DNA from 2 places in the Rhizobium sp. 05L429 genome. Region 2 is predicted to be linked to the other one. Evidence: riboswitches for the same ligand, from Rfam matches in the RefSeq annotation. Region 2 holds a riboswitch; the other holds the start of a gene.
What was found. A riboswitch is a leader RNA that binds a small molecule or an ion and turns the genes downstream of it on or off. The one in region 2 is predicted to bind thiamine pyrophosphate.
Positions count from the first base shown of each region.

Region 1 (14,607 bases), on a different contig from region 2:
GTCGGGTCCCGTCAGATTGATACGTCTCTTCGTACCAAACTCTCTACCCTTAAGCTCGCATTGAAAGAGGTTGGCTGATGGATATCCGCGCCGCGGAAATTTCCGCAATTCTCAAAGACCAGATCAAAAATTTCGGCAAAGAGGCAGAAGTCTCGGAAGTCGGCCAGGTTCTCTCCGTCGGTGACGGTATCGCTCGCGTTTACGGTCTGGACAACGTCCAGGCAGGTGAAATGGTCGAGTTCCCGGGCGGCATCCGCGGCATGGCGCTCAACCTTGAATCCGACAATGTCGGTGTCGTTATTTTCGGCGCCGACCGCGACATCAAGGAAGGCGACACCGTCAAGCGCACTGGCGCGATCGTTGACGTTCCGGTCGGTCCGGAACTGCTCGGCCGTGTTGTCGATGCTCTCGGCAATCCGATCGACGGCAAGGGCCCGATCAACGCGACCCGCCGTTCGCGCGTCGACATCAAGGCTCCGGGCATCATTCCGCGCAAGTCGGTTCATGAGCCGATGTCGACCGGCCTCAAGGCCATCGACGCCCTCATCCCGGTTGGCCGCGGCCAGCGCGAGCTCGTCATCGGCGACCGCCAGACCGGCAAGACCGCGATCCTGCTCGATGCCTTCCTCAACCAGAAGGCCATTCACGAGAACGGTCCGGAAGGTGAGAAGCTTTACTGCGTCTACGTCGCCATCGGTCAGAAGCGTTCGACTGTCGCACAGTTCGTCAAGGTGCTCGAAGAGCGCGGCGCGCTGAAGTATTCGATCATCGTTGCCGCTACCGCTTCCGATCCGGCTCCGATGCAGTATCTGGCACCGTTTGCCGGCTGCGCCATGGGCGAATATTTCCGCGATAACGGCATGCACGCGCTGATCGGTTACGACGACCTGTCCAAGCAGGCCGTTTCCTACCGCCAGATGTCGCTGCTGCTGCGCCGCCCGCCGGGCCGCGAAGCCTATCCGGGCGACGTTTTCTACCTGCACTCGCGTCTCCTTGAGCGCGCTGCGAAGATGAACGACGACCAGGGCGCCGGCTCGCTGACTGCTCTTCCTGTTATCGAAACGCAGGGCAACGACGTGTCGGCCTTCATTCCGACCAACGTGATCTCGATCACCGACGGCCAGATCTTCCTTGAAACCGACCTGTTCTATCAGGGCATCCGCCCGGCCGTGAACGTCGGTCTGTCGGTTTCCCGCGTCGGTTCGGCGGCGCAGATCAAGGCGATGAAGCAGGTTGCCGGCTCGATCAAGGGCGAACTTGCCCAGTATCGCGAAATGGCTGCCTTCGCCCAGTTCGGTTCGGACCTTGACGCTGCAACGCAGCGCCTGCTGAACCGCGGTGCGCGCCTGACCGAACTTCTGAAGCAGCCGCAGTTCTCGCCGCTGAAGACGGAAGAGCAGGTTGCGGTGATTTTCGCTGGCGTTAACGGCTATCTCGACAAGCTGCCGGTCGCATCGGTCGGCAAGTTCGAGCAGGGCTTGCTTTCGTACCTGCGTTCGGAAGGCTCCGCCATCCTCGACGCGATCCGCACGGAAAAGGCAATCAGCGACGGCACCAGGAGCCAGCTCACGGCTGCTGTTGACAGCTTCGCCAAGTCTTTCTCGTAATCGGGCCCTAAGTTAGGACGGATAACGGATGCCTTCACTTAAGGATCTGAAGAACCGGATCGCCTCCGTCAAGGCGACGCAGAAGATCACCAAGGCGATGAAAATGGTCGCCGCGGCGAAGCTTCGGCGTGCGCAGGAGGCGGCCGAGGCCGCCAGGCCCTATTCGCAGCGCATGGGTGCGGTTCTGGCGAACATCGCCAAGGCCGTTACCGATGCAGACGGTGCGCCGGCGCTTATGACCGGCACCGGCAAGGACCAGGTCCATCTGCTCGTCGTCTGCACCGCGGAGCGCGGTCTTTGCGGTGGCTTCAACTCGCAGATCGCGCGTTTTGCGCGCGATCACGTCCGCAAGCTGACCGCTGAGGGCAAGACGGTAAAGATCTTCACCGTCGGCAAGAAGGGTTACGACATTCTGCGTCGCGAATACGCTTCGCTGATCATCGAGCGCAAGGAACTGCGCGATGTGAAGCGCGTCGGCTTCGAGAACGCAGACCAGATCGGCAAGCGCATCATCGAGATGTTCGAAGCCGGCGAATTCGACGTCTGCACGTTGTTCTATTCCGAGTTCAAGTCGGTCATCTCGCAGATTCCGACCGCACAGCAGCTCATTCCGGCCAAGGCCCCTGAGGTTGTCGCCGAGGACGCAGAACATGCTGGCGCTGTATACGAATACGAGCCGGATCCGGCGTCGATCCTCGACGATCTGATCCCGCGCAATATCTCTGTCCAGATCTTCCGTGCTCTCCTTGAGAACGTCGCGGGTGAAATGGGCGCCAAGATGAGCGCGATGGATAACGCGACGCGCAATGCTGGTGAGATGATCAATAAGCTGACGCTGAGCTACAACCGTCAGCGTCAGGCGCAGATCACCAAGGAACTCATTGAAATCATTTCGGGCGCGGAAGCGCTCTGAGGTTAGGAAAAGAGGGTCAGAAAATGGCTGAGGCAGCTACCCCCAAGACCGGCTCTGTCGGCAGAGTCACACAGGTTATCGGCGCCGTCGTTGACGTTGCTTTCGAAGGCGATCTGCCGAAGATCCTGAACGCGCTGGAAACGAGCAACAACGGCAACCGTCTGGTTCTCGAAGTTGCCCAGCACCTCGGCGAAAACGAAGTTCGTACCATTGCGATGGACTCGTCCGAAGGTCTCGTCCGCGGCCAGGTAGTCACCGATACCGGTGCTCCGATCATGGTTCCGGTGGGTAACGAGACGCTCGGCCGCATCATGAACGTCATCGGCGAGCCGGTCGACGAAGCTGGTCCGCTGGTTACCGCACACAAGCGTTCCATCCACCAGGACGCACCGGCCTATGTGGAGCAGTCCACGGAAGCACAGATCCTCGTCACCGGCATCAAGGTCGTCGATCTTCTCGCGCCTTACGCACGCGGCGGCAAGATCGGCCTCTTTGGCGGCGCAGGCGTCGGCAAGACCGTTCTGATCATGGAACTGATCAACAACGTCGCCAAGGCGCATGGTGGTTACTCGGTTTTCGCAGGTGTCGGTGAACGTACCCGCGAGGGCAACGACCTCTACCACGAAATGATCGAATCGAACGTCAACAAGCATGGCGGCGGCGAAGGCTCCAAGGCTGCGCTGGTTTATGGCCAGATGAACGAACCGCCGGGCGCCCGCGCTCGCGTCGCTCTGACTGGTCTGACGGTTGCCGAACACTTCCGCGACCAGGGTCAGGACGTTCTGTTCTTCGTCGACAATATCTTCCGCTTCACGCAGGCAGGTTCGGAAGTGTCGGCTCTGCTCGGCCGTATTCCTTCGGCCGTCGGCTATCAGCCGACGCTTGCAACGGACATGGGTCAGATGCAGGAACGCATCACCACGACGACGACCGGCTCGATCACCTCGGTTCAGGCCATTTACGTTCCGGCCGACGACTTGACCGACCCGGCACCGGCAACCTCGTTCGCCCACTTGGACGCAACGACGGTTCTGTCGCGTTCTATCGCTGAAAAGGGCATCTACCCGGCTGTCGACCCGCTCGACTCCACCTCGCGCATGCTCGATCCGCTGGTCGTCGGCGACGAACATTACGAAATTGCCCGTAAGGTTCAGTCGACCCTCCAGCGCTACAAGGCCCTGCAGGACATCATCGCCATCCTGGGCATGGACGAACTGTCCGAAGAGGACAAGATCGCTGTTGCCCGCGCCCGCAAGATTGAACGCTTCCTGTCGCAGCCGTTCTTCGTTGCCGAAGTCTTCACCGGCTCGCCGGGCAAGCTCGTTGCTCTCGAAGACACGATCAAGGGCTTCAAGGGTCTCGTCAACGGCGAGTATGACCACCTGCCGGAGGCTGCCTTCTACATGGTTGGCTCGATCGATGAAGCTGTCGAGAAAGCCAAGAAGCTCGCAGCTGCCTGATGAGCGATGCTCAGGACGAGATATTCTGCTGCGACTCCCTCAAAGGGGTCGTGGCGGAACTCCCTGAACCTGCAGTGCCGACCATATACCGTGCCGATAACGGCGTGACGATGATGGTGGTGGGGTTGGCGCAGACCGAGGAAGGCCTCGGATATCTCGACCAAGCGATAATGCACTGCCCGTTCTGCGGGACCAAATTGCAAGATGCGAAAGCCATAGCCGAGAAGGTAAGTCACTGATGGCTGACAATTTCAACTTTGAGCTCGTTTCGCCGGAGCGTCTGCTGTTGTCGGAAATGGTGACCGAGGTCGTCATTCCTGCGACCGAAGGCGAGATGACGGTCATGGCCAATCATGCTCCGACGATGACGACCATCAAGCCGGGCATCGTGAGCGTACGTTCCGCTTCCGGCTCCAAGCAGGACTACGTCGTGTTTGGCGGTTTTGCCGACATCCTGCCGACCGGCTGCACGCTGCTTGCCGAGTCTGCTGTTCGCGTCGAAGAACTCAACAAGGACGAACTGACCCGCCGTATCGAAGCTGCGAAGAAAGAGCTCGAAGATACCGAGCATCACGAGCATAAGTCCAAGCTCGAGCACTTCATCATGGAACTGACCCACCTGCGTGGCGTCGTCCAGCAGGACTGATCGGCTCAGTCAAAGACTGACAGAGTGAGAAAAACGGCCTTTCAAGGCCGCTTTTTCTTTGGCAAGCCGCACCCTGCGGCAGGCGCAGCGCCGTTCATCATACGTCATCGTTTGCAGGGGTAGCCGCATAGAAGTGCCGAGCGACACCCTGGAAGGCTTCTTTGATGCCAGTCCGGCTTTATTCATCGCTGCGAAGGCTGCGGGTATCATACCGGACATTGAAACGAAAAGAGGTGGCTTTCGCCGCACGTCCTGGAAGTCACTTGAAGTGGCTTTTCAGAAGCCGGTGCCACCGCGCAGTTCGGACAGCAGTGTGCCGAACAGGATCTTCATATCCAGCCAGAGGCTGAAATTTCTGATGTAATAGATATCGCTGGCGATGCGGGCGCGTGCCTTTGTCGGGCGCTCTGTCGGGCCGCGCCAGCCGCGCGTCTGGGCAAGGCCGGTAATGCCCGGCCGCATCAGATGGCGGTAATGATATTCGGGCACCAGCTCTTCGTAGAGCATGCCGGCTGCGCGCATGTTGATGGCATGGCATCGGGGCCCGACGAGCGACATATCGCCCTTGATAACGTTGAGAAGCTGGGGAAGCTCGTCGATATTGGTCTTGCGCAGGAAGGCGCCGATCCGCGTTACGCGCCGATCGCCCTTGACGGTCTGTTCGATGCCGGTCGGATCGCAGAGGTCCGTCCGCATGGAGCGGAACTTGTAGACGGTGATCTTGCTGCCCTTCAGGCCCCAGCGAATCTGCCGGAAAAATATCGGTCCGCCGTCATCGATCACGATGAGAAGCGCAATGGTCAGAAGAACCGGAAACAGGATGACTAGGGCGCTGGTTGCCCCGAAAATGTCGAAAGCTCTTTTCAAACCAAGCTGAAGCCGGTTTCGCCCATCCAACGAGACAAAGCTGTCGGGCTGGCGAATATTGGAATTCGCTGCCTCTAGAGCCTTCATCTTCACTGTTTTTGCAGAGAAAACCGTCTCTTGAAGCTTGTTTGAAGTAAACACGTTCATTAAGCAACGTCCGTGGGAATACTCTCATATTGCATCGCGCCGGCACAAATACATGGACAGGATCGATTTGTCACCCGCTTGCTTAATGTTTTCGTAACCCTAACGGGGCCAAATTTGGGAGTATTTCGAAATATGTCCCGGATATTTTGGCTGGCTTCGAATTAACTATATTGCGTTAATGGCTGAATTCTTGCGCGTTATGCGTGCGGCGCGTCGTATTGCCGGCCGCTCGAGAAGGAAATAGCTGAGGCTTGCTATAGGAAAAATGATCACCGTCGCAAAGGTGCAGCCGATAAACCAATCCCGTAACGGATCGTCTTTCCCGATCCCGAATATGGCCGGAGAGATCGTCTGCATCGAAGTCAGCACGATGTCCTGCCAGATATAGATGCCGAAGGAGATGGTTGCAGCAAAACGCATGAAGGCATTGTCCAGCAGTGCCGCAAGCAGCACGGAGCGTGAGAGCGACACAAGGGCGACAGCGATCAGAACCGGAAAAAGCGGAAAGGCATAGGGGATTCCGAGCCATCCATAGGCTTCCCAAGGTCCGCCTGTCGAAAGCGGTAGCTGGAAGCCGGCTGCAACAAGGCAGGCAAATGCAATAATGTCGAACCAGATCCGACGCTTTCGCGCCAGCAGGATCTGAATGCCGGCTGCGAGTGAACCGAGTGCGAAAACGGCGAAGAAGCCGATTGGATTGTAGTTGGGCATCCACTCCTTCGCGCCGCCATGCATGCCATACTGCCAGCCACGGTCAATCTCATTGGGAGGGGCAAGCGCACGGAAGGTTTCATGGCCGATCAGTGCTGCGACAATGATGCCGAGCCAGGCAAGGCGCGTCACGAGCGGCGATCGGCGTTTTTCCGGGATGGCGAAAAGCCAGAGGAAGCCAAGCGGCAGCAGCACATAGCTCGTCGCTTCGAAGGATATGGACCAGAGCGGGCCGTTCCCTTCGACAGGAAAGAAGGTGCGCCAGTGCCATTGGCTCATGAAGAAGAGACCGCTGGCATAGCGCATAAGGAGTTCCGGTGTCAGCGCAAATTCAAGCAGCGTGAAGCTCAGGATGAAGCCCGCGGTCAAAGCCACCCAATAGCCGGGTACGATGCGGGTCGCGCGACGCAGTGCATAGATGCGCAGGTCGGGCATGGCACCACCGGCGTCAAGGGCGCGCCAGAACGGCAAGGCCAGCAGGAATCCGCTGAGAATGAAGAAGATGGCGACGCCGAAATTGCCGAAGCGCAAGGCAGTCAGCGTCGGCCGCGATCCTTCGCCGAGTTTGGTGAGGTCGATGCGCAAAATGAGATGATGGATGAGGACGAGCAAGCAGGCGGCTGCGCGCAAGAAATCCGCCCCGGCCACCCGGTTCTGCTGCTGCATGTCACTCCCTCGCTCCTTGCGGGACCTTGCAGCGGAAAGCTGCTGCCCGCAAGGGCGGCTCGCCTCAGCCGAGGAGATCGTTGGTGTAGTAGGCGGAAAAGTCGGGTTTTTCCTTCAGTGCCGTACCGTTGGCATCGAGGAGGATGCCATGATCGAACAGGAAGGTGCCGATCGCTTCCGCCTTGGCCGGATCGATGGTGCCGATCGCGCCGTTTTCGCCCTTAAGGAAATGCCCCTCGACAAGGGCCTTCTGCGATGCCTTGACAAGGTCGGTGTTAAGCAGTGCGCCATTGCTGCCGGCAATCAGGAGATCGCAGGCTTCGTCCGGGTTCTCGACCGAATAGGCGTAACCCTTCAGCGTCGCCTGGACGAATGCGCGGGCGTTTTTCGGATTGGCCGCAAGATAGGCATCGCTCGAAGCGATCGCGGTCGTCTGCTCGTCGGGAATGCCGTAATCGCTATAACGCCAGCGGCCGACCTGCCGGTTCTCGAGTTGGGCGGCAATGCCCTCCCAGGTGTAGATTTCCAGCGTGAAATCCACGGCGCCATTGTCGAGTGCCTCATAGGCCGAGGTGCCGAGGGTAACGTTCTGGATTGTGCCCTTGCCGCCGTCGTTGCGGATCATCGAGGAGACGAGCGCTTCCTCCCATGCGCCGCCGAAGCCGCCATAGGTCTTGCCGTCCAAATCCCGGGGGCTCTTGATGTCGTCGCGGCCGCCCTTGAAGATCAATCTGCCGGTTTCCGTCTGCACCACGGCGTAGACAAGTTTCACATCCGCACCGGCGGCGCGCTGGGTGAAAGTCTCGATCTCTCCGCAGATACCGAAATCGGCGACACCGTTTGCGACCAGCGTGCCGGCGCTGGTATCGGCATAAGGCAGGATTTCGACGTTGAGGCCGGCAGCCTCATAGAAACCCTTCGCCTTGGCGACATAGATGCCGATGTGATTGGTGTTCGGTGTCCAGTCGAGTGCGACGCGCGCTTTGGCGGTGGATTGGGCGAAGGCGGTGCGGCCGGCAAGGCTTGCGGCCATGGCGGCAAAAAGGGTCTGTCGGCGGGTGAGAAGCATCAGGACCTCCTCAGGTTCTTTGCGGATGCAGCAGTGTTTGAAGAATTTCGGTTTCGATCGCTTGAGCAGTCGGGGAACCAAGGTCGGCAAGCGTACGCGGCCTCGCGAGTGGTACCTCGAATTCCCTGACTACCGTTGCGGGGCGAGCGGAAAGCACATAGATGCGGTCGGACAGGAAGACGGCTTCCCGCACATCGTGGGTAATCAGAAGGGCTGTCCAGCGGTGATCCGTCCACATACCCTGCAGCCATTCCTGCATCTGCGTGCGGGTCAGTGCGTCGAGTGCGCCGAAGGGCTCGTCGAGCAGTAGCATGTCCTGGCGCTGGATCACGGTGCGCAGCAGGGCGGCGCGCTGGCGCATGCCCCCTGAAAGAGCTGCGGGGTAGTGGTTTTCGAAGCCGGCAAGGCCGAAGCGCTCAAAGAGGGGGGCGGCTGCGGCGCGCGCTTGGCTGCGGCGCATACCATGTACTTCGAGGCCGAGGATTGCATTGTCGATGACGCTTCGCCACGGCATCAACGCATCGCGCTGGGGCATGAAGGCGAAGGCGTGAGCGGCTTGCGCGAGCGGGGTGCCGTCGAAGAAAATGTCACCATTATCGGCTTGAAGCGCCTGCGTCAGCAGCCTGAGGATCGTCGACTTGCCGGAACCCGAGGGGCCGACGATCGAGACGAATTCGCCTCTGGCGATATGGAGAGAAATATCCTTCAGCACTTCCATGCCATCGAAGGACTTCGAGATGTTCTTCAGCTGCAGCATACCGCTCATCGGCGTTTCTCCGCCGAGGATTGCCAAGGCATGACGAGATGCTGGATCGCCAGCGCAAGGCCGAAGAGGCAAAGTGTCAGAAGGGCGCTGACGACAACGGCGGCGAGCACGAGATCGGGGCGGAAATTGTTCTTGGCATTGAGAATGTAGATCCCAAGGCCACGGGCAGCGCCTGCATATTCGGCGAAGATCGCACCGACGACCGCATAGGTGATCGATATGCGAAGGCCGGCAAAGAAGAAGGGCATGGCGGAGGGAAGCCGTGCCAGGCGGAAGATGCGCCAGCGGCTTGCCTTCATGGAACTCAGAAGCTCGGCGATATCCCCGTCTGTCGATTCATAGCCCTGCAACAGGGCGACCAGCAGCGGAAAGAAGGTGACGAGGGCAACGAGCAGGAGTTTCGGCAGCAGCCCGAAGCCGAACCACAGCACGACCAAAGGCGCGATTGCCACCAGCGGCAGTGTCTGGCTGACGATGAAGAGCGGCAGCAGCGCGCGGCGCATGAAGGGCACGAAATCCATCAGCACGGACGAGGCGAAGGCGAAGACCAGCGACAGGGCAAAACCGCCGAGTGTTGCGCTGAGCGTCGGCCAGGTATTGTCGAGCAGGGCCTGCCTGTTCACCCAGCCCTGCGTGAGTATGCGCGAAGGCGAGGGAAGAATGGAGGGTTTGATGCCGGAGAAGTCGACATAGAGCTCCCAAACAGCCAGGAAGGCGGCCACAGCAAGAATGGCGGGCAAGGCCCGCCTCAGCGGCGCAAATGTCGAATCCGGTTTCGCTAGGGTCATTGCCGTCAGGCGTCTCAGGCTTTGCTCGGGCTGTTCGCGGAGACCGTGATATCCAGCGTTACATGGCCTTCGGGATCGCCGAAGCGATAGAAAGCTTCATGGATGGTCGCGAAGATCGCGCCGGCATCGCCGCGCAGCTTGGTGCAGAAATTCTTGGAGCGGTCGAATGTGCCCGAGCGCTTCAGGAAATCGATGCAGCCATAGATCTCGTCCATATGGGTGCCCGTTCCCATAACGTACAGAGAAAATTGGGCGGCCGTTGGCTGGCCGGTTTCTGTGGTGTCCTTGACCGCCGCAATCGCGGCTTCCACTCGCTCGGCGAGCGGCTCGGATCGGCTGGAAGACAGGCCGGCGCCACAGATCGCATCATCCGGTTCGCCGGGGCAGCCCCGCGAGATTGCGGCGGACAATACGCAATGCTCGCCGCTTGCGGCAGCAGAGACGAAGAGGTCGCGCATGGCGGCAAACAGCACGTCGGGCGGGCCGACCATCAGTGTGGAAATATCGTCGGTTTCGATGCGAAGACGATCACGATAGGGATCGAGAGCCTTGATCGCTTCAAGGATGATGCCGACGAAATTGCCGGACATCGGATATAGAGACACTTGTGCGCCGGAAAACATTTGGACCTCGCTCCGCTGGCATTACCCAGATCAGCTTTGAAGGGTCCGGAGGCATGCGCCTCACATCTCAGCCCCGGCAATTCGGAGCTCCCCCGTGAAATTGTGGCGGAAGCTAGCACCGGGCCTGCGATACCGCAACCGTAAAATTCCTATCCGGCTACACGGTCGGAAAGGGCGATGGCAGTTCGGACGCAGCTGTCAAGTGTCAGGGGAGGGGAACACCCGGACGGAGGTCCTGTCCGGGTGCCCAGCCGGTTCCGTACCTGCCAGAAACGGAATCGGATATCGTTGTCTCAGGCGGCGATGCCGGCATAAGGAGTGTCGCTGCGGGCAGCGATCAGCGCCTCAGTCCACCATTGCAACAGGGCCATCATTCGGGAAAGCCGGCGCAACGCATCCTCTGGATCCTGCAGCCGGCCTTCATTGTCGAAACGGCGCCAGGGGGAACTGAAGCTGACGGCATCGCAGATCGTGACTGCGTGAAGCTCCGCAAAGACGAGGCGGAGCTGTTCGACCGCGCGCAATCCGGCGGAGACGCCGCCATAGCAGATGAAAGCGATCGGCTTGCCGTGCCAGGGCTCAGCGAAGAGATCGATGAGGAATTTCAGGGAAGCGGTGAAGCTGTGGTTATATTCCGGTGTGACGAGGATGAAGCCATCGGCCTGATGGAGTCTGTCAGCAAGCCGTCTTGCCTCCGGATGATGTGGTACATGCTCTCGCGGCAATGAAAATGCCAGCGGATCGATAATGTCGATCTCGAATTGCGGAAAGCGGGCCAGCTCTCTTTCGAGCCATTTCACCACCCTGTCGCAGATGCGTCCCTCACGCGTGCTGCCGTAGATGACGGCAAGCCTCATGGGTTTCTGCATGCATTGCTCCTTCTCGTGTCGGCTTTACGGCCTCTGGAGCGCAGTCTATAAAACCTCAACTAACATTGAGGTCAATAGGCCATGCAGCAGAATTCGGCATTCTCCCTGAGCAGGCTCCTGACGGTGGGCGAGGTGGCAGAGCGAAGCGGACTTGCTGTCTCTGCCCTGCATTTCTACGAGACGAAGGGGCTGATCTCCAGCATCCGCACCCGCGGCAACCAGCGCCGCTACGGCCGCGACGTTCTTAGGCGTCTCGGCATCATCAAGGTGGCGCAACGCGTCGGCATCCCGCTTGCCGAAATTCAGACTGCCTTCGAAACGCTGCCGCAGAGTCGTACGCCGACAGTCGAGGACTGGCAGCGGCTGTCGGCGCTCTGGAAAGATGATCTCGATGCTCGTATCAAGCGACTGAGCCTGCTGCGTGATCATCTGACGAGTTGCATCGGCTGCGGTTGCCTCTCTATCGACGCCTGTCCACTGCGCAATCCCTTCGACGTTCTCGGTAAGGAAGGCGCCGGCGCGCGGCTTCTGGACCTGGGTGCTTAGACCTTCGGGCTTTCTTTTAGCTGATGGCCGCATATGTTAGGCCCTGATAGCGCAAGCGGCGGGGCCGGTCCCGCAAGGAGGAGGGCTTCGTGTTTCATCCCAAACTGTTCGAGAACCGCAATGTCGTCGTCACGGGGGCTGGTCGGGGTATCGGCCTGGAAATTGCCCGCCAGTTTCTGGATTGCGGTGCGCGCGTACTCGTCCACACAGGTCGTGATGGAGAACGCGAACTGCCGGATTTTCTTCTGACGGCCGAATCGGAGCGCCGCGCCCTGCTGTTGCCGGCGGATTTCCTGCATCCGGGCGGGGCGGCGAAGTTTGCGGCGGAAGCGCTCGAGTTCTTCGACGCCGTGCATGTGCTGGTCAACAATGCCGGCACCATGCATGGCCGCTTTCCGGCCGGAGAGCTCACCGATGCCGATTACGAGACCATCGTGAGACTCAACCAGACGTCGGTGGTGGAGTTGACGCGGGCGCTGCTTCCCGCGTTGCGGGCGGCGCAGGGCGCCGCCATCGTCAATACGGTTTCGATTTCGGCGCTGACGGGCGGAAGTCCTGGTTCTGCAATCTATTCCGCATCGAAGGCTTTCGTTGCGACCTATTCGAAGGCGCTGGCGCGGGAACTCGCGCCTGACGCTATAAGAGTCAATTGTGTCTCACCCGGCACGATCGAAACCGATTTCCATGCACGCTATTCATCTCGCGAGAAACTGGAGCAGGCCCGGAAGTCTATTCCGCTGCAACGGCTCGGAACAGCAGAAGATTGCGCGCCTGCCTATCTCTTCCTGGCTGCCCCGTCGCTCTCCGGCTACATCACCGGTCAAGTTCTAGAGATCAATGGCGGCCAGCTTATTTGCTGATTTGCTTGGACTTTTTTTGGTATTTCGCCACATTTGACCAATTCGCTTCTGCGAATATGATAGTGTACTGATCTACCTTATTACCTCCTTCCGAGAAGCAAATGCCATTGCCTAAACCGAAGCCGGGCATGACCGGCCAGGACTTGCAGAAGCTTGCTGACAAAGCCCACGAGGCAAGCGATCTCCTGAAGGCTTTAGCCCATCAGACCCGACTTCTCATTCTCTGTATCCTGTCGGAAGGGGAAAGGACCGTCGGGGAGATCGAGGATATCCTTGGTATACAGCAGGCTATGGTGTCTCAGCAGCTTGCGCGGCTGAGGCTCGAAGGCCTCGTCAATACGCGGCGCGAAGGGCGGCTCGTCTACTACAGCATGGGCAACGAGAGCATTCTGGCTTTTCTCGAATCACTCTTCAGTCTCTTTCCGGTTGCCGAGAAGGACTGAACCCGCCAGCTCTTGCGAAGCGGCCGGCAAGCCGCAAAGATAGGCCTCATCCCGAATTCGGCAGGGAGGCCGGATGATCGACAAGCTGGAATTCTTCATTGCACTCGCCAACGAGAAACATTTCGGTCGTGCTGCGGAGGAATGCGGCGTTTCCCAACCGACGCTTTCGGCCGCTATCCGCCAGCTCGAGGATCAGCTCGGCGTCATGCTGGTGCAGCGTGGCTCCCGTTTCCAGGGATTGACCCCGGAAGGGCAGCGTGTGCTGGAATGGGCGCGGCGCATCGTCGGCGATACGCGCACCATGCGCGAGGAAATGCGTGCTGCCCGCAAGGGTCTCTCCGGTCATCTGCGTCTCGCCTCAATTCCGACAGCGCTCGCCATGCTGTCGCGAATCACTACGCCCTTTCAGGAACGGCATCCCGACGTCACCTTCTCCATCGTCTCGCGCAACTCGCTGCAGGTCCTGAGCATGCTCGAAAATCTCGAGATCGATGCTGGCATCACCTATCTGGAAAACGAGCCGCTTGGCCGCGTTACCTCGGTGCCGCTTTACGCCGAACGCTACAATCTCATCACTGCCGCTGGTAGTCCACTTTCGGATCGCGATGATGTGACATGGCGTGAAGTGGGCGATCTTCGACTTTGCCTATTGACGGCCGACATGCAGAACCGGCGCATCATTAACCGACATTTGACGGAAGCCGGCGCGACGGTGCATCCGACGCTCGAATCGAACTCGATGATCGTGCTTTTTTCGCATGTACGGACCGGCCGCTGGGCCAGCATCATGCCGCGCAACGTCGCGAAATCATTTGGTTTTCCTGTGGAGATCCGGATGATCCCCATCATCGAGCCGGAGGCGCACCATCTCGTCGGGCTGGTTGCTCCCTATCGTGAACCCTTTACGCCGCTCGTCTCCGCTTTGTTGCATGAAGCGAGAACACTCGTTGAAGACGCGGAACTTTGATAGAAAAAAACTATCGAACAACGCGACTGCTTTATTGATCGCAGCTTACTTCCCTGAGACAGTTCCCCAGAAATCGCAATGACATGGGGAGGATTTGCGGTTTTTGAACACGCAAGCCGTAGGGAGGGCTGCTGATGAACATTCGTATCGCTGAGCGCGATATAGCCGAGCGCGTCCGCTCGATTGTTGCCGATCTTCGTCCCCTCGAGGGTCCGCTGCTCCCCATTCTGCATCAGGTTCAAGGCGAGTTCGGTTACATACCGCAGGAAGCCCTGCCTGTTATCGCCGACGAGCTCAATCTTTCCCGCGCCGAAGTCCACGGCGTTGTAACCTTCTATCATGATTATCGTGATCATCCCGCCGGTCGGCACGTGCTGAAGCTCTGTCGTGCCGAAGCCTGCCAGTCGATGGGCGGGGACGCGCTGGCCGAGCGCGTCAAGCAGATGCTCGGTATCGATTTCCATCAGACGACCCTTGATGGCAGCGTCACGCTGGAGCCGGTATACTGTCTCGGCCTCTGCGCCTGCGCACCGGCCGTCATGTTCGATGGCGAAGTGCATGGCCGGGTTGATGACGAACTGGCGGGCGAACTCGTCGAGGAGGCGCGCCGATGACCGTGAAGATTTATGTTCCGCGCGATGCCGCAGCGCTCTCGCTCG
Region 1 covers NZ_JBFTNV010000005.1:115,027-129,633, reverse strand. The annotation lists gene AC1DNW_RS06845 (F0F1 ATP synthase subunit delta) at 1-78, shown strand, start outside; gene atpA (F0F1 ATP synthase subunit alpha) at 78-1,607, shown strand; gene AC1DNW_RS06835 (F0F1 ATP synthase subunit gamma) at 1,636-2,520, shown strand; gene atpD (F0F1 ATP synthase subunit beta) at 2,544-3,980, shown strand; gene AC1DNW_RS06825 (hypothetical protein) at 3,980-4,219, shown strand; gene AC1DNW_RS06820 (F0F1 ATP synthase subunit epsilon) at 4,219-4,626, shown strand; gene AC1DNW_RS06815 (sugar transferase) at 4,903-5,640, opposite strand; gene AC1DNW_RS06810 (acyltransferase family protein) at 5,806-7,017, opposite strand; gene AC1DNW_RS06805 (ABC transporter substrate-binding protein) at 7,082-8,089, opposite strand; gene AC1DNW_RS06800 (ABC transporter ATP-binding protein) at 8,097-8,852, opposite strand; gene AC1DNW_RS06795 (ABC transporter permease) at 8,849-9,640, opposite strand; gene AC1DNW_RS06790 (YkoF family thiamine/hydroxymethylpyrimidine-binding protein) at 9,655-10,263, opposite strand; TPP riboswitch at 10,254-10,367, opposite strand; gene AC1DNW_RS06785 (NAD(P)H-dependent oxidoreductase) at 10,557-11,132, opposite strand; gene soxR (redox-sensitive transcriptional activator SoxR) at 11,214-11,678, shown strand; gene AC1DNW_RS06775 (SDR family oxidoreductase) at 11,768-12,538, shown strand; gene AC1DNW_RS06770 (metalloregulator ArsR/SmtB family transcription factor) at 12,640-12,981, shown strand; gene AC1DNW_RS06765 (LysR family transcriptional regulator) at 13,055-13,948, shown strand; gene AC1DNW_RS06760 (formate dehydrogenase subunit gamma) at 14,083-14,562, shown strand; gene AC1DNW_RS06755 (formate dehydrogenase beta subunit) at 14,559-14,607, shown strand, end outside.
Region 1: linked by a shared signal. The riboswitch ahead of AC1DNW_RS06790 (YkoF family thiamine/hydroxymethylpyrimidine-binding protein) and the one ahead of thiM (hydroxyethylthiazole kinase) in region 2 are both predicted to bind thiamine pyrophosphate.

Region 2 (14,607 bases):
AGCATGCCTGAAATCCGTGAGGATTCCGAAGTTGCATCCTCGATCGCCTGCATCACCGCCGACAGATCTCTCTCCGCCTCCTTCTGGGCCGTCCTCGCCGTCACGAGCCCGCGAAGCTTCTCGGCGATCTCCGGGGACGGCCCCTCATCGAGCCATTGCAGGATCACCGCGTCGTCGATATCGGCAATCGCCTGCGTTTCGCTCTCTACCATGCGCCATTCGATTGAAGTCGAAACCTTCTTTCCGGCGGGCACCACGACAGTCGCCCGCGCGCCCTGCGGTGTTTCCTCCACCCCCTCGGACAGAACGAGTTCCCACCCTGGCATGCCTGGATCTTCCGCAACGAACTTCCTGTCAGTGTCTGCGCCCCAGGCGGTGAAGGTCTTTCGCACGCGACGCTCCAATGTTGCGTCGAGATAACCGTCCTTGACGACAACTGTCCGGAAGGAACTGGAGTTGGTGATGGCCATTTCCTGCTCGATCTTCTGATCAGCCGCAAACGTCGCCTTTTCAACTCCGCCCGGCTTGACGTTGCCTATGCGCGCATCGCCAACATAGCGCCCTTTTTCGTCATAGACCGCGGCGACCGCCGGCGGCAGCGAGGTACCCGTGTCGTTCGTCAGCATCAGCGCCGCATCCGGATGTTGGGCGCCATCGCGATAGAGAGCGACGAACTCCGCGCCGATCTCGCGATCGAGGATCGGCACGGAAATCGTCTCACCGTTCTTGAGGTCGTATGCGCCGGGAAGATCGAAGTTTGCGACCACATCGCCCTCGTCGGCGGCGGCAGCAATGGTAGCGGCCGGAGCGGCAATAACGGGAGCAGGAGCCTCCGCAGCGGGCTCGTTCAGCAACGCACCCGCGACCATCCCCCGTTTGGCGCTCGCGACGTCAAGATATGCGGCCTCCGCCTCAGGGCGTGATGGCCATGTTCTGGCGTACAGCCTCTGGCGAAGCGTCACTGGCTTGCCTGACGTCAGAGATATTGAAACCCCTTTCCAGTCTTCGCCAGAGGCATTCTCCAGAACTGCCCATGCTTGCAACCGCGCTTTGCCCTTGGCGTCGACAATGATCCGATAGGACGGCTTCCAGAGCGGGGCTGCGACGACATAGGAAATGTCCACGGCCGCCGACGCCTTGCCATTGAGCGAAATGGTGACTGCACGCGTCCCCTGCACTCCATCGCTCGACAGCAGTTCCACTGCCCGAGCAACCATCTCGGCATCTTTGGGATTATCGAGTTTGTAGGCCATGGCGCCACCGATCTCGGCAACGTCGAAGGCGCCGCGGTCAAGCATCACGATCAGCCGCGCGCGCTGCTTTTCAGTGGCGGGCTCTACCCCGACGATGCGACCCTTCACCCCGTTCGCAGAGACAGGCGCGCCTCTGAGAGCCCGCAGCACAGCAGCAGCCGAATCCAGATCCTTCCGTTTGATCGGCAGCACCTTGAATGTTTCATCGACCATGCCCGGCCCGGTGGTCGACAATCCCTTTACGGGAGCCGGCCCCGAGACAACGAGGGTCTTCAGAAAGTCATCCATCTGGTCTGTCGGCACATCGACGACAGCGTTGCCGTCGTCCCCGACATTAAGACTGCGCACATATTCGGCAACGCCTCCTGAGGACAGCCTGATAGACTTGATAGTCCCGGTTTGCGCGAATGCGGTTGTGGAGAGCAGTATTGCGGTAAGCGCCGCACAGATGGTGGATGCGTATTTCATGTGACCCCCTCGATATAAATTCCACCAGAGGATGAACGTAAAAAAGGGGCGGCATTTCGACACGCAACCGCTTTTGCGCGCGTTGTCCCTATGGCCCATTCGCCGACACGACGACGTCTCTGTCGGGAACCTCCATCTTCGATGCGATATCGGGGAAAGATGTCGTGAAAATGAGAAAGCGAACGCCTATATAGCTGCCGAGTCTGTTTGAAAGGAAATCCATCATGACTATCAATGGAAGCCTGCTCGTCGCGGGATCGGAGAAACGCGGCACTCGCGGGGAGCTCTACGGCGTCGAGGCGGCCACCGGAGCGGCACTGCCCGTCTCTTTCGGTGGCGCCACCGCGGAAGACGTCGAGGAGGCAACCAGGTTTGCATGGGAGGCGTTCGCCTCCTACCGGGAAACAGATCTGGAAACGCGGGCCGATTTTCTTGAAACAATCGCCAGCGAGATCGAGGCGATCGGCGATGAGTTGATCGTGCGTGCAATGGCGGAAACCGGACTTCCACGCGGACGGATCGAGGGTGAGCGCGGCCGCACGATCGGACAGCTTCGGCTGTTTGCGAAAGAGGTTCGCGAAGGCCGATTCCAGGAACTTCGTTTTGACGGCGCGGATCCCTCCCGCAAGCCCGTTCCGAAGCCCGATCTGCGCCTGCGCAACGTTCCCCTCGGCCCCGTTGCGGTTTTCGGCGCATCAAACTTTCCGCTCGCCTTCTCGGTGGCCGGCGGTGACACGGCCTCTGCGCTCGCAGCAGGATGCCCCGTCGTCGTCAAGGCGCATTCGGCGCATCCGGGCACGTCGGAACTGGTCGGTCGCGCCGTTCAGCGGGCCGTCGCCAAGGCCGGGCTGCATGCGGGCACCTTCGCGCTTCTCTTTGACACCGGCTTCGAGGTCGGACAGAAGCTCGTCGCCGATGCCCGAATTCGAGCAGTCGGTTTCACAGGCTCGCGCCGCGGCGGCACGGCACTGATGAAGATCTCTTCCGAGCGCAAGCAGCCGATCCCGGTCTATGCCGAAATGAGCAGCATCAACCCGGTCATCTTCTTCCCCGATGCCCTGAAAAGCCGCGCGACAGAGATTGCAACGGCTTTTGTCAGCTCGCTGGTTCTGGGCGCCGGACAATTCTGCACCAATCCCGGCCTCATTCTCGCCGTCGACAGTGAAGGTCTGGACACTTTTATCGCCAAGACGCGGGAGCTTCTGCCTGATGTCGGCGCGCAGACCATGCTGACGGGCTCCATCGCCAAGGCATTCTGCAATGGCGTCGCCCGGCTGGAAAAGCATCCCGAAGTCCGTCTCGTTGCCAATGGCAAGCCGGGCAGCGAATTCGAAGGTACCGCTGCACTCTTCGAGACGACGGCTGCGGCATTCCTCGCCCATCACGAGCTTCAGGACGAGGTCTTCGGCGCCGCCGGGCTCATCGTGCGCTGCCGCGATCTCGCCGAACTCGAGCGGGTGCTTGACGGCCTGGAAGGCCAGCTGACCGTAGCCCTCCACATCACGAGCGAAGACGAGCCGGACGCAAAGCGCCTCGTTCCCAGGCTGGAGATGCTTGCCGGACGACTGCTCGTGAACGGCTTCGGAACCGGCGTCGAGGTATCGCCCGCCATGGTGCATGGCGGCCCCTACCCGGCAACAGCCGATGGCAGATCGACCTCGGTCGGGACGCTGGCGATCTACAGGTTCCTGCGGCCGGTTTCGTATCAGGACTTTACGGTGAACCTGCTTCCGACACCGTTGCGTTGATCGATCGGAGCTTGTCAGCGTTCAAACGGCGGAGTCTCCAAGGAGGCCACCGAAGAGATTGGCAAGCTCCCGCACCGGCTGGAAGCAGACATCAGCTTGACTGATGACTCCAGCCGGCGCGGCGGTACCAAGCGAGGATCCTCTTTGGCAAAACCGTCATTTTGCCAGTGACATCGGCATCATTCTCTGCAAGAAAGATTACCGTTGAGAGACAGGGGCGCCCGTTTGCAAGAACGGGCTGAGAAGCACCCTTCGAACCTGAACCGGATAATGCCGGCGGAGGGAGTCGCTCGGGTCGCAGTCTGCTTCATTGCATGATCGTTCCCGCGCCTGCCCCGCCTGAAAGGGGTACTATGGAGAACAAGACACCCGGAGCTCTGTTGACGGAGATGCGCGCCAAGCCGCCGCTCGTGCAGTGCATCACCAATTATGTCGCCATGAACATCGCCGCCAATGTGGTGCTCGCGGCCGGCGCGTCGCCTGCCATGGTTCATGCGGCCGAGGAGGCGGGGGAATTTGCCGCGATTGCCGGGGCTTTGACCGTCAACATCGGCACGCTCTCCCCCCAATGGATCGACGGCATGCATGCGGCGGCAACGGCCGCGAATGGAGGCGGCAAGCCGTGGGTCCTCGATCCGGTCGCCCATTACGCAACGTCCTTCCGCCGCAAGGCGGTTGCCGATCTCCTGGCCCTTCGCCCGACGATCATCCGCGGCAATGCCTCCGAGATCATTGCACTTGCCGGCGGCGAAAGCCGCGGCCAAGGCGTCGACAGCCGTGACCCGGTAGAACAGGCCGAAGCATCTGCGCAGCGGCTGGCCGAACGGCATGGCGCAGTCGTCGCCGTCACCGGTGTCGTGGATTTCGTGACTGATGGCGCACAGGCGCTGCGCATCGAGGGTGGTTCGTCGCTGATGCCGCAGGTGACCGCGCTCGGCTGCTCGTTGACCTGCCTGACCGGCGCCTTCGCGGCCGCCATCCCCGGCGACCCCTTCGCTGCTGCCGTTGCAGCACTTGCCACCTTTGCGGTTGCCGGCGAAGAGGCGGCGAAAAATGCGAGCGGACCCGGCTCTTTCTCCTGGCGCTTCCTCGATGCGCTCGCCGCGCTCGATGGTGCAGCATTGGATGCGAAGGTCAGGATCAGCGCGGCATGAAACGCTTCGATCTCTCCCTCTATCTGGTCCTCGATCCGGATCTCTGCGCCGGCATCGGCATGATCGAGACGGCGCGGCTTGCCGTCGTAGGCGGTGCAACCATTGTGCAGTTGCGCGACAAACACGGCGGAACGGCGCGGATGGTGGAAACCGGCCTTGCGCTGAGAGACGTTTTGAGGGGTACCGGCGCTTTGCTTGTTATCAATGACGATGTGGAAGCTGCCCTCGCGATCGGCGCCGACGGGTTGCATATTGGCCAGGACGATATGGGACCTGCTGCCGCACGCGCGAAAATCGGTCCGAACATGATTCTCGGCCTGTCGGTTGAGACGGAGGCGCTGGCTGCGGCAATCGACCCTGCTGTCGTCGATTACGCCGGCATCGGACCGGTCTTTGCAACACCCACCAAGAGTGACCACAAGCAGCCGATCGGTTTCGACGGGCTGGCGAATCTGGTGAAAGTCGCGCCCGTTCCAACGGTTGCGATTGGCGGCCTGAAGAGCGAGCATGTCGCGTCTGTCTTTGCGGCAGGTGCTGATGGGCTTGCCGTCGTCTCGGCGGTCTGCGGCACCCCGGATCCGATGGCCGCGACACTCCGCATCGCAGAGGAAATCCGAAAGGTCAGCCGATGATCCGCAATGTGCTATCCATCGCCGGTTCCGATCCCTCCGGTGGCGCCGGCATCCAGGCCGATCTCAAAGCCTTCTCCGCTCGCGGCGTCTATGGCATGGCGGCGCTGACGGCATTGACGGCACAGAACACGCAGGGTGTGACCGGCGTGCATCTCGTGCCGCCGCACTTCGTCGCCCAGCAGATCAAGGCGGTCTTTGCCGATGTGCGCGTCGACGCGGTCAAGATCGGCATGATCGCCAATGCCGGCATTGCCGAAGCGGTTGCCGAGGCACTTGCGCCGCATCGCGGCATCCCCATCGTTGTCGATCCCGTCATGATCGCCAAAGGCGGAGCAGCACTTCTCGACCCGCAGGCCGTCGATGCGCTGACGCGGCATCTGCTGCCGCTTGCGACGCTGCTCACCCCCAACCTGCCGGAAGCTGCCGCACTGCTGCACGAAGAGGTTGCCGAAAACCGCGAGCAGATGGCATCACAGGCTGAGCGCCTGCGTGCGCTCGGCCCCGCCGCCGTGCTGGTGAAGGGCGGGCATCTCGACAGCGACGAGAGCCCGGACGTGTTATCGACCGCTTCAGGTCTTCACTGGTTCGAGGCCAAGCGCGTGCCAACGAAGAACACGCATGGCACGGGCTGTACCCTTTCCAGCGCGCTTGCCGCCGAGCTCGCGAAGGGCGCTTTGCCGCAAATGGCCGTGGCAACTGCCAAGACCTATCTTGCGCAAGCGGTCGCTGCCGCAGGCGAATTGATGGTTGGTTCCGGCCATGGGCCTGTGCAGCATTTCCACGCCCTGTGGAAAGACGCCGGCCTCTGAGCCGGATCACAATTCGAGGATTGCAGACGGCCCGGTCAAACCGGGCCGTTTTCTTTTGCCTACCCTGCGTTGAACCAGGCCTGCCCGGTAAAAAGCCTGTTGACAAGGTCGCCCAGATATCCAAAGCTATGACATTAAAAGGGGATAAATTCCGCAATAACGGAATATCTGGAGGAATTCGGGTGTCAGACCTGCTTGTGAGCTTATATTCCACGAAGCTCGCCGAACTGAAAGAAAAAGCCGATGCCGTCGGCATCACAATCCGTCCGGCTTTGCCGCCGGAACTTCACGTCGTCGTCGGCTGGGTGCGCGAGCATTTCAGCGAGAACTGGGCGAGTGAAGTCGCCGTCGCATTTTCCCGCCAGCCCGTCGCCTGTCTTGTCGCCGTCGAGAACGGCAAGCTTCTCGGCGTTGCCTGCTATGACACGACCGCCCGCGGCTTCTTCGGCCCTACCGGCGTCGATCCCGCAGCGCGCGGCAAGGGCATCGGCCTCGCCCTCTTTTCCGCTTGCCTGCAAAACCTGAAGACGCTTGGCCATGCCTATGCCTTCATTGGCGATGCCGGCCCCGTCGATTTCTACGTCAAGACCGCAGGCGCGGTCGAAATTCCCGCCCCCGACAAGGGCATTTACGAAGGCATGCTGCGAAGCCAGCCGAAATGACCATCTGATACCGGAGTTTTTAAATAGTGTCCTCGACCCCGCTCGCTCTCTTCGTCGGCCTTCCCAATCCGACGCTTTCGGACGACGAATTCGCCCTCTTCCGTGAAACCAATCCGCTCGGCCTCTTCGTCGGCCGCCGCAACCTGCGGGATCCGGAACAGGCAAAGATCCTGATTGACCGTTTCCGCGAGGCCGTGGGCCGCAACGATGCGCCCGTCTTCACCGACCAGGAAGGTGGCCGCGTGCAGCATATGGATGCCGGCCCCTGGCCGCTCTTCCGCAGCTTCGGCCAGTTCGCCGAGCTTGCCCGCCATGATCTCGAGCTCGGCAAGCAGGCGCTGCGCCTTTCCACCCAGGCCATGGGCGCGATGATGAGCGAACTCGGCCTGTCGAGCGGCTGCTCGCCCGTTCTCGACCTCGTGTTCGAGACGACGAGCGCTGTCATCGGCGCCCGCTCCTTCGGTTCGGATCCGGATTTCATCGCCGCGCTCGGCCGCGAAGTGGTGGATGGTCTGCTCGAAACCGGCAATATGCCTGTTATGAAGCACATTCCGGGTCATGGCCGCGCGACGCTCGATTCTCACAAGGAGCGTCCTGTCGTGGATGCCTCGCGCGAGACGCTTGTCGCCACCGATTTCAAGCCCTTCGTGGCGCTGAAGGACACGCCCTGGGCGATGGTCGCCCACGTCGTCTACTCCGCTTACGATGCGGAGCTTCCGGCCTCCATCTCGCCGATCATGCATGACGTGATCCGCAACGACATGGGCTATGACGGCGTGCTGATCTCCGACTGCATCTTCATGGAGTCGCTGCAGGGCACCCTGCCGGAACGCGTCGCCCAGGTTCTCGATGCCGGTTTCGACATCGCGCTGCACAGCCATGGCGATGTTAGGGAAAGCGAAGCCGCCGCCAAGGGCGCGCGCCCGCTGACCGAAGCCGCACAGAAGCGTATTGCCGCGGGGAAGGCCCGTCTCGGCACTCTCAAGATCGACTATCGCGCTGCCCAGGCGGAAGTCGAAGCCATGTTTGCAAGCGCACTGGCCTCCTGACCGGCGCCGCCATTTTTCATCGCATAAGAAAAGGGGAATTTGACATGAAGAAATATATCCTGGCGGCCGCGGCCCTGACCATGCTGTCAGGCTCGGCCATGGCGCAGACCATCCTGACGGCCAATATCGAGCCGGCCACGACCTGGGTGCGCAACTTCAACCCGTTCAACCAGACCTCGTCGCGCCAGTCGACCCTCGACTTCATCTACGAGCCGCTGGTCGTCTTCAACCGCTTCGACAGCAACAAGCCGGTCTATCGCCTGGCCGAGAGCTTCAAGCTCTCCGACGACCTTAAGAGCATCGACTTCAAGCTGCGCCCGAACCTGAAGTGGTCGGACGGCAAGCCGCTGACCTCTGCCGATGTCAAGTTCACCTACGACTATCTGAAGAAATTCCCGGCGCTCGACTTCGTCAGCATCTGGAGCTTCATTACCGACGTGCAGGCCGTCGATGCCCAGACGGTGCGCTTCACGCTCGCCAATCCGAGCTCGCTTGCCGCCGAACAGCTGTCGCAGTTGCCGATCGTGCCTGAGCATGTCTGGAAGGACGTTGCCGATCCGGTCACCTACGCCAACGAAACCCCGGTCGGCAGCGGTCCGCTGACGGAAGTGCCGCGCTTCACCGGCCAGACCTACGACCAGTGCCGCAACCCGAACTACTGGGATGCCGAGCATCTGAAGGTCGACTGCATGCGCTTCCCGCAGCTTGCCGATAACAACCAGATCCTGACGGCGACGGCCGACGGCACGCTCGACTGGGGCGTCTCCTTCATTCCCGATATCGACAATGTCTATGTCTCGAAGGATCCGGCGCATTATCACTACTGGTACTCGCCAAGCAGCATGGTTGCTTTCCTGTTCAATCTCGAGACTTCGAACGAGGCCAACAAGAAGGCCTTCAACGACGTGAAGTTCCGCCAGGCGGTCTCCATGGCGCTTGACCGCAAGACGATGATCGATGTCGCCGGCTACGGCTATCCGACGCTGAACGAAGACCCGGGCCTGATGGGCGAGCTCTACAAGAGCTGGGCGGACCCGTCCGTCAAGGCCGACTTCGGCAAGTTCGCCGCCTATGACGCTGATGCCGCCAAGGCACAGCTCGATGCTGCCGGCTATGTCGACAAGGACGGCGACGGCCTGCGCGACAATCCTGACGGTTCGAAAATCTCCTTCTCGATCATCGTTCCGAACTCCTGGACGGACTGGATCGACACGGTCAACATCGCCATCGAAGGCATGCAGGCCGTCGGCATCGACGCCAAGATCGAGACGCCGGAAGAGGCCGTCTGGACCTCCGACCTCATCGACGGCAAGTTCGATGCGGCGATCAACAGCCTGCCGGCATCGGCCTCGCCCTACTATCCTTACAAGCGCGCCTTCAGCGCTTCGGACAAGGGCAAGACGCGCTTCACTGCGCAGCGCTGGTTCAACCCGGAAGTGGAAGATCTGGTCACCCAGTTCACGCACACGGCCGATCTCGACAAGCAGAAGGAAGCGATGAACAAGGCGCAGCGCATCGTTGCCGAAAACATGCCTGTCATCCCGGTCTTCAACAATCCGAACTGGTATCAGTACAACACCAAGCGCTTCACCGGCTGGTCGACCAAGGAAAACCCCTTCGTCAATCCGTCCATCTCGCGTACCAACCCGGCACGTCTTCTGAACCTGCTGGCGCTCGAGCCGGTCAAGTAAGCCATTATTACAAACGGCGGGAGCGGCGCGGCAAGCGCCGCTCCTGTTTTGACGGAGTCCCCATGGCCTTTCTGCTTCGCCGCCTCGCCTTTTACCTGGCGGCCTTCATCGCGGCAGCGACGATCAATTTCTTCCTGCCCCGGCTGATGCCGGGCGATCCCGTGCGCATCATGTTTTCGAGTGCGGGCGCCGAACTGCCGCCGGAAAGCCTGCAGGCGCTGAAGCTCACCTTCGGCTTTGTCGATGGGCCTCTCTGGCAGCAATATCTCACCTATCTCGGCAGCATCTTCACCGGCGACCTCGGCCGGTCGATCAAATATTTCCCGCTGCCGGTCACGTCGGTCCTCGGCCATGCGCTCGTCTGGACCGTCGGCCTGATGGGCACGGCGACGATCATCAGCTTTACGCTCGGCACCTTCCTCGGCATCGTCGCGGCCTGGCGGCGCGGTAGCAAATTCGACGTCATCGTCTCGATCGGCGCGATCTTCGCGACGTCGGTACCGGCCGTCGTCACCTCGCTGATCGTGCTCTTCATTTTCGGCTTTACACTCGGGTGGTTCCCGAACGGCTATGCGGCCGATCCCTCGCTCGATCCGGCCTTCAGCCTGCAATATATCGGCAGTCTGGCCTATCACGGCATCCTGCCGATGATCACGCTCTGCACCGTGCTGGTCGGCGGTTTCACCGTCACCATGCGCAACAACATGATCAACCTGCTTGGCGAGGACTATATCGTCATGGCCCGTGCCAAGGGTCTCTCCGACCGGCATGTGATGCTCTGGTATGCAGCCCGCAACGCGCTGTTGCCGACCGTGTCCAGCCTTGCCATCGCCATCGGCACCATTCTCGGCGGTTCGCTGGTGACGGAGGTCGTCTACAATTACCCCGGCCTCGGCAATATCCTCTACCAGGCGATCCTTGCGCGCGATTACCCCGTCATCCAGGGCCAGCTTCTGATCATGACCGCGACAATGCTGATCGCCAATTTCATCGTCGATGTCAGCTATGTGCTGCTCGATCCGCGACTGAAGGGAGCGTGAGATGAAAACCCTGCTCCGCAATCGCAAGGCGCTGATCGGCCTCGCCATCATCGCCTTCATCATCATCGTGGCGATCGCAGCACCCCTGCTGACGCATTACGACCCCGCCGCCCGGACCGGCCGTCCGCACCAGCCTCCGTCCGCCGAACATATTCTCGGCACGACGCGCATCGGCCAGGATGTCTTTTCCCGGCTGATCTATGGCGCACGCACCTCGCTTGCCGTCGGCTTCGGCGCCGGTCTCTTGATCACCGCTGTCGGCACGGCCCTCGGCATCATCTCCGGCTATCGCGGCGGCAAGATCGACGAGATCATCAGCTTCTTCACCAATATGGTGCTCGTCGTGCCGAACCTGCCGCTGCTGCTGGTGCTGGCGGCCTTCATCGGCCAGGCAAGCCCGCTCGTCATCGCGCTTATCCTCGGCGGCACGTCCTGGGCCTGGGGAGCACGAGTGACCCGCGCGGAAACGCTCTCCGTCAAGCAAAAGGACTACGTCAAATCGGCGGAGATGATGGGCGAGCCACAGTGGCGCATCATGACATTCGAGATCTTCCCGAACGTGATTTCCATCGTCGGCATCAATTTCATCGGTAGCGTCATCTTCGCGATCATCACCGAAGCGACGCTGGAATTCCTCGGTCTCGGCGACCCGCGCGTCGTGTCCTGGGGCACCATGCTTTATAACGCACAGAAGGCTTCGGCGCTGTCGGTCGGCGCCTGGTGGGATATTCTCACACCCTGCTTTGCGCTCGCCTTCCTCGGCATCGGCATGTCGCTGCTGAACTTCGCCGTCGATGAGATCGCCAATCCGCGCCTGCGTACCGGCAATCATCTGAAGCGCTGGTCCCTTCTCATCCGCTCCGGGGAGGGCCGCCTGTGAGCCAGCCGCTGCTTTCGGTCAAAAACCTTACGATCGACTATATCGGCGAGGAAAAGGATTTCCGCGCCGTCGACGATGTCAGTTTCGACGTCGCGCCCGGCGAGGTCTTCGGCCTTGCCGGCGAATCCGGTTGCGGCAAGAGCACGATCGCCTTTGCCATCAGCCGCCTTCACAAGCCGCCGGCGCTGATCCGCAAGGACAGCCAGATCCTGCTTGCCGGCCGCGACGTGCTGGACCTCGACCCGAAGGCGCTTGCCGCCTTCCGCTGGCGCGAAGTCGCCATGGTCTTTCAGAGCGCTATGAATTCGCTGAACCCGGTGCTGCGCATCGAAGACCAGTTCTACGACGTACTGCGCACCCACAAGGGCATGACGAAGGCGCATGCGCGCGAGCGCACTGCCGAAATGCTGCGGCTCGTCGATATCTCGCCGGACCGCATGCGCAACTATCCGCATCAGTTTTCCGGCGGCATGCGCCAGCGCATCGTCATCGCCATCTGCATGGCACTCGATCCAAAGCTCGTCGTAATGGACGAGCCGACAACGGCGCTTGACGTCGTGGTGCAGCGGGAAATCCTGCAGCGCATCAATGAACTCCGCAAGCAATTCGGCTTCTCGGTGCTCTTCATCACCCATGATCTTGGGCTGATGGTGCAGTTCTGCGACCGCATCGGCATTATGCTCCAGGGAAAGCTCGTAGAGCAGAACGACGCCGAGGCGATCTACAAGACGCCGCAGCACGACTACACCAAGAAACTCTGGGCCTCCTTCCCCTCGCTTCACGGAGGCGTGCTGCTATGAGCGATGCCATCCTCGCCCTCGATAAGGTCACGAAGACCTTCGGCCACGGCGATTCCGCCGTTCATGCCGCCCGCGCCATCTCGTTCTCGCTCCATGCCGGCCGTGCGCTGGCGCTGGTCGGCGAATCCGGCAGCGGCAAGACCACCTGCGCCCGTATGGCGATGCGCGAATATCTGCCGACATCAGGTCAGATCCTCTATAAGGGGCGCCCGGTCGAAGGTGCCAAGTCAGACGAAATCGCTCGCTACCGCCGCTCCGTGCAGATGATCTTTCAGGACCCCTTCGCCTCGCTGAACCCGGCCCATACGATCGCCCATCATCTACGGCGGCCGCTGAAGCTGCATCGGCCTGACATCCGTGGCAGCCAGATCGATACGACAGTGCGTGAACTGCTTGAGCGCGTGAAGCTCGATCCGGATCTTGTCGCACCGAAATATCCGCACGAGCTTTCGGGCGGCCAACGCCAGCGCGTCAATATCGCCCGCGCACTTGCGGCCCAGCCGGAAGTGATCGTTGCGGACGAGCCGACCTCGATGCTCGATGTCTCGGTGCGTCTCGGCGTTCTCAATCTCCTGAACGAGATGAAGAAGGAGATGAATCTCGGCCTGCTCTACATCACCCATGATATCGCCACCGCCCGCTATGTGGCGGAGGATATCGCGGTCATGTATTCCGGCCAGATCGTCGAATGGGGCAACACTGCCAAGGTGATCGACAATCCGCTGCATCCCTATACCCGCCTGCTGCTGTCAGCCGTGCCGGACCCGGATGTGCGCTTCGACGATCCACGGATGCGCCTGCAGCCGCAGGAAGTCGAGGATATCCGCCGCCGTTCCGCCGCACCGCAGGAACAGGTGGTGGAACATGAGCCGGACCATTTCGTGCGCGTGGTCTGAGCACGGCTTGCTGGCTTAGACCGTCGCCCTATGCTAGGGGACGGTCCCTTTCAGCGAGACGAAACCGCCATGCTCCCCTGGATCCAGCTCGATTCCGCGACCATTCCCGGCGATGGCGGTGAACTACGGCTGAAGCAGCGCGGTGCTGAGTTTTCCATCATGCTCGGCACCAACGAGCTGATGAACAGCCGCCTCAGCGGCTCTGAAGAAGCGCTTGCCACCCTGTCCTTTGAGCGGATCAAATCGCATCCGAAGCCGAAGATCTTGATTGGCGGGCTTGGCATGGGTTTCACCCTACGGGCTGCCCTTGCGGTCGTGCCGGCGGATGCCGGTGTCGTCGTCGCCGAACTGATCCCGGAAGTCGTTGACTGGGCACGCGGACCGATGGCGGAGGTGTTCAAGGGCTGTCTCGACGATCCGCGCGTATCGATCCATCAGGGCGATGTCGGCGAGGCGATCCGCGCCAGAAAGGCCGGCTATGACGCCATCCTGCTCGACGTCGATAATGGTCCTGACGGCCTGACACGCAAATCCAATGATCGGCTCTACGACTATGCCGGGCTGAAATCCGCCCAAGAGGCGCTGCGCCCCGGCGGCGTGCTAGCCGTCTGGTCCTCCGGGCCGGATGCGTCCTTCACACGACGGCTGAAGGAGAGCGGCTTTGTCGCGGATGCAGTCAATACGCGGGCCAATGGCAAGCGCGGCGGAGCGCGGCACGTCATCTGGCTGGCAGTCAAGCCCGGTCGTTGACGCATATCCCCGGCAATAAAATGCACCTTTATCAGCGAAGGCGACGAAAGCACGCGCAAGAGAGCTTGAGATTGGTGCGGTAATAATCGTATCCCATAGGCCGTGGATCGCGACGACGAGGAGGTCTCGCGGCCGTTCATCGGCCAGCACGCCATACTTCCGCATGCGGAGGCATGACGCGCTGGCCCTCGATTGGATACGGGTATGCGCCTTTCAGACTGCCATAACTTTCACGACTTCCGCCGCCTTGCCAAGCAGCGCCTTCCCGGGCCGATCTTCAACTATATCGACGGCGCGGCGGACGACGAGGTCACCTACAGGCGCAATACCTCATCCTTCGAAAGCTGCGATCTTCTTCCAAGCGTGCTGCGAGGCGTAAGCGAGGTCGACATGTCGGTTACCGTCATGGGCCAGAAGCTCGCCATGCCGGTCTATTGCTCGCCGACGGCGCTGCAGCGGCTTTTCCATCATGAGGGTGAACGGGCAGTCGCCCATGCCGCCGGCAAATTCGGCACGATGTTCGGGGTTTCCTCGCTCGGCACGATCAGCCTGGAGGAAGCGCGAAAGATCAGCAGCGGGCCGCAGGTCTACCAGTTCTATTTCCACCGGGATCGCGGCCTGAATCGCGAAATGATGGCGAGAGCCAAGCAGGCCGGCGTGCAGGTGATGATGCTGACCGTCGACAGCATCACCGGCGGTAACCGCGAGCGCGACAAACGCACCGGCTTTGCCATCCCCTTCAAGCTCAACCTCTCAGGCATGGCGCAGTTCGCCG
Region 2 covers NZ_JBFTNV010000003.1:203,583-218,189, forward strand. The annotation lists gene AC1DNW_RS04235 (DUF4139 domain-containing protein) at 1-1,721, opposite strand, end outside; gene AC1DNW_RS04240 (aldehyde dehydrogenase (NADP(+))) at 1,946-3,469, shown strand; TPP riboswitch at 3,673-3,771, shown strand; gene thiM (hydroxyethylthiazole kinase) at 3,823-4,623, shown strand; gene thiE (thiamine phosphate synthase) at 4,620-5,255, shown strand; gene thiD (bifunctional hydroxymethylpyrimidine kinase/phosphomethylpyrimidine kinase) at 5,252-6,064, shown strand; gene AC1DNW_RS04260 (GNAT family N-acetyltransferase) at 6,247-6,726, shown strand; gene AC1DNW_RS04265 (glycoside hydrolase family 3 N-terminal domain-containing protein) at 6,753-7,775, shown strand; gene AC1DNW_RS04270 (ABC transporter substrate-binding protein) at 7,820-9,466, shown strand; gene AC1DNW_RS04275 (ABC transporter permease) at 9,529-10,506, shown strand; gene AC1DNW_RS04280 (ABC transporter permease) at 10,508-11,386, shown strand; gene AC1DNW_RS04285 (ABC transporter ATP-binding protein) at 11,383-12,186, shown strand; gene AC1DNW_RS04290 (ABC transporter ATP-binding protein) at 12,183-13,082, shown strand; gene AC1DNW_RS04295 (spermidine synthase) at 13,152-13,832, shown strand; gene AC1DNW_RS04300 (alpha-hydroxy acid oxidase) at 14,037-14,607, shown strand, end outside.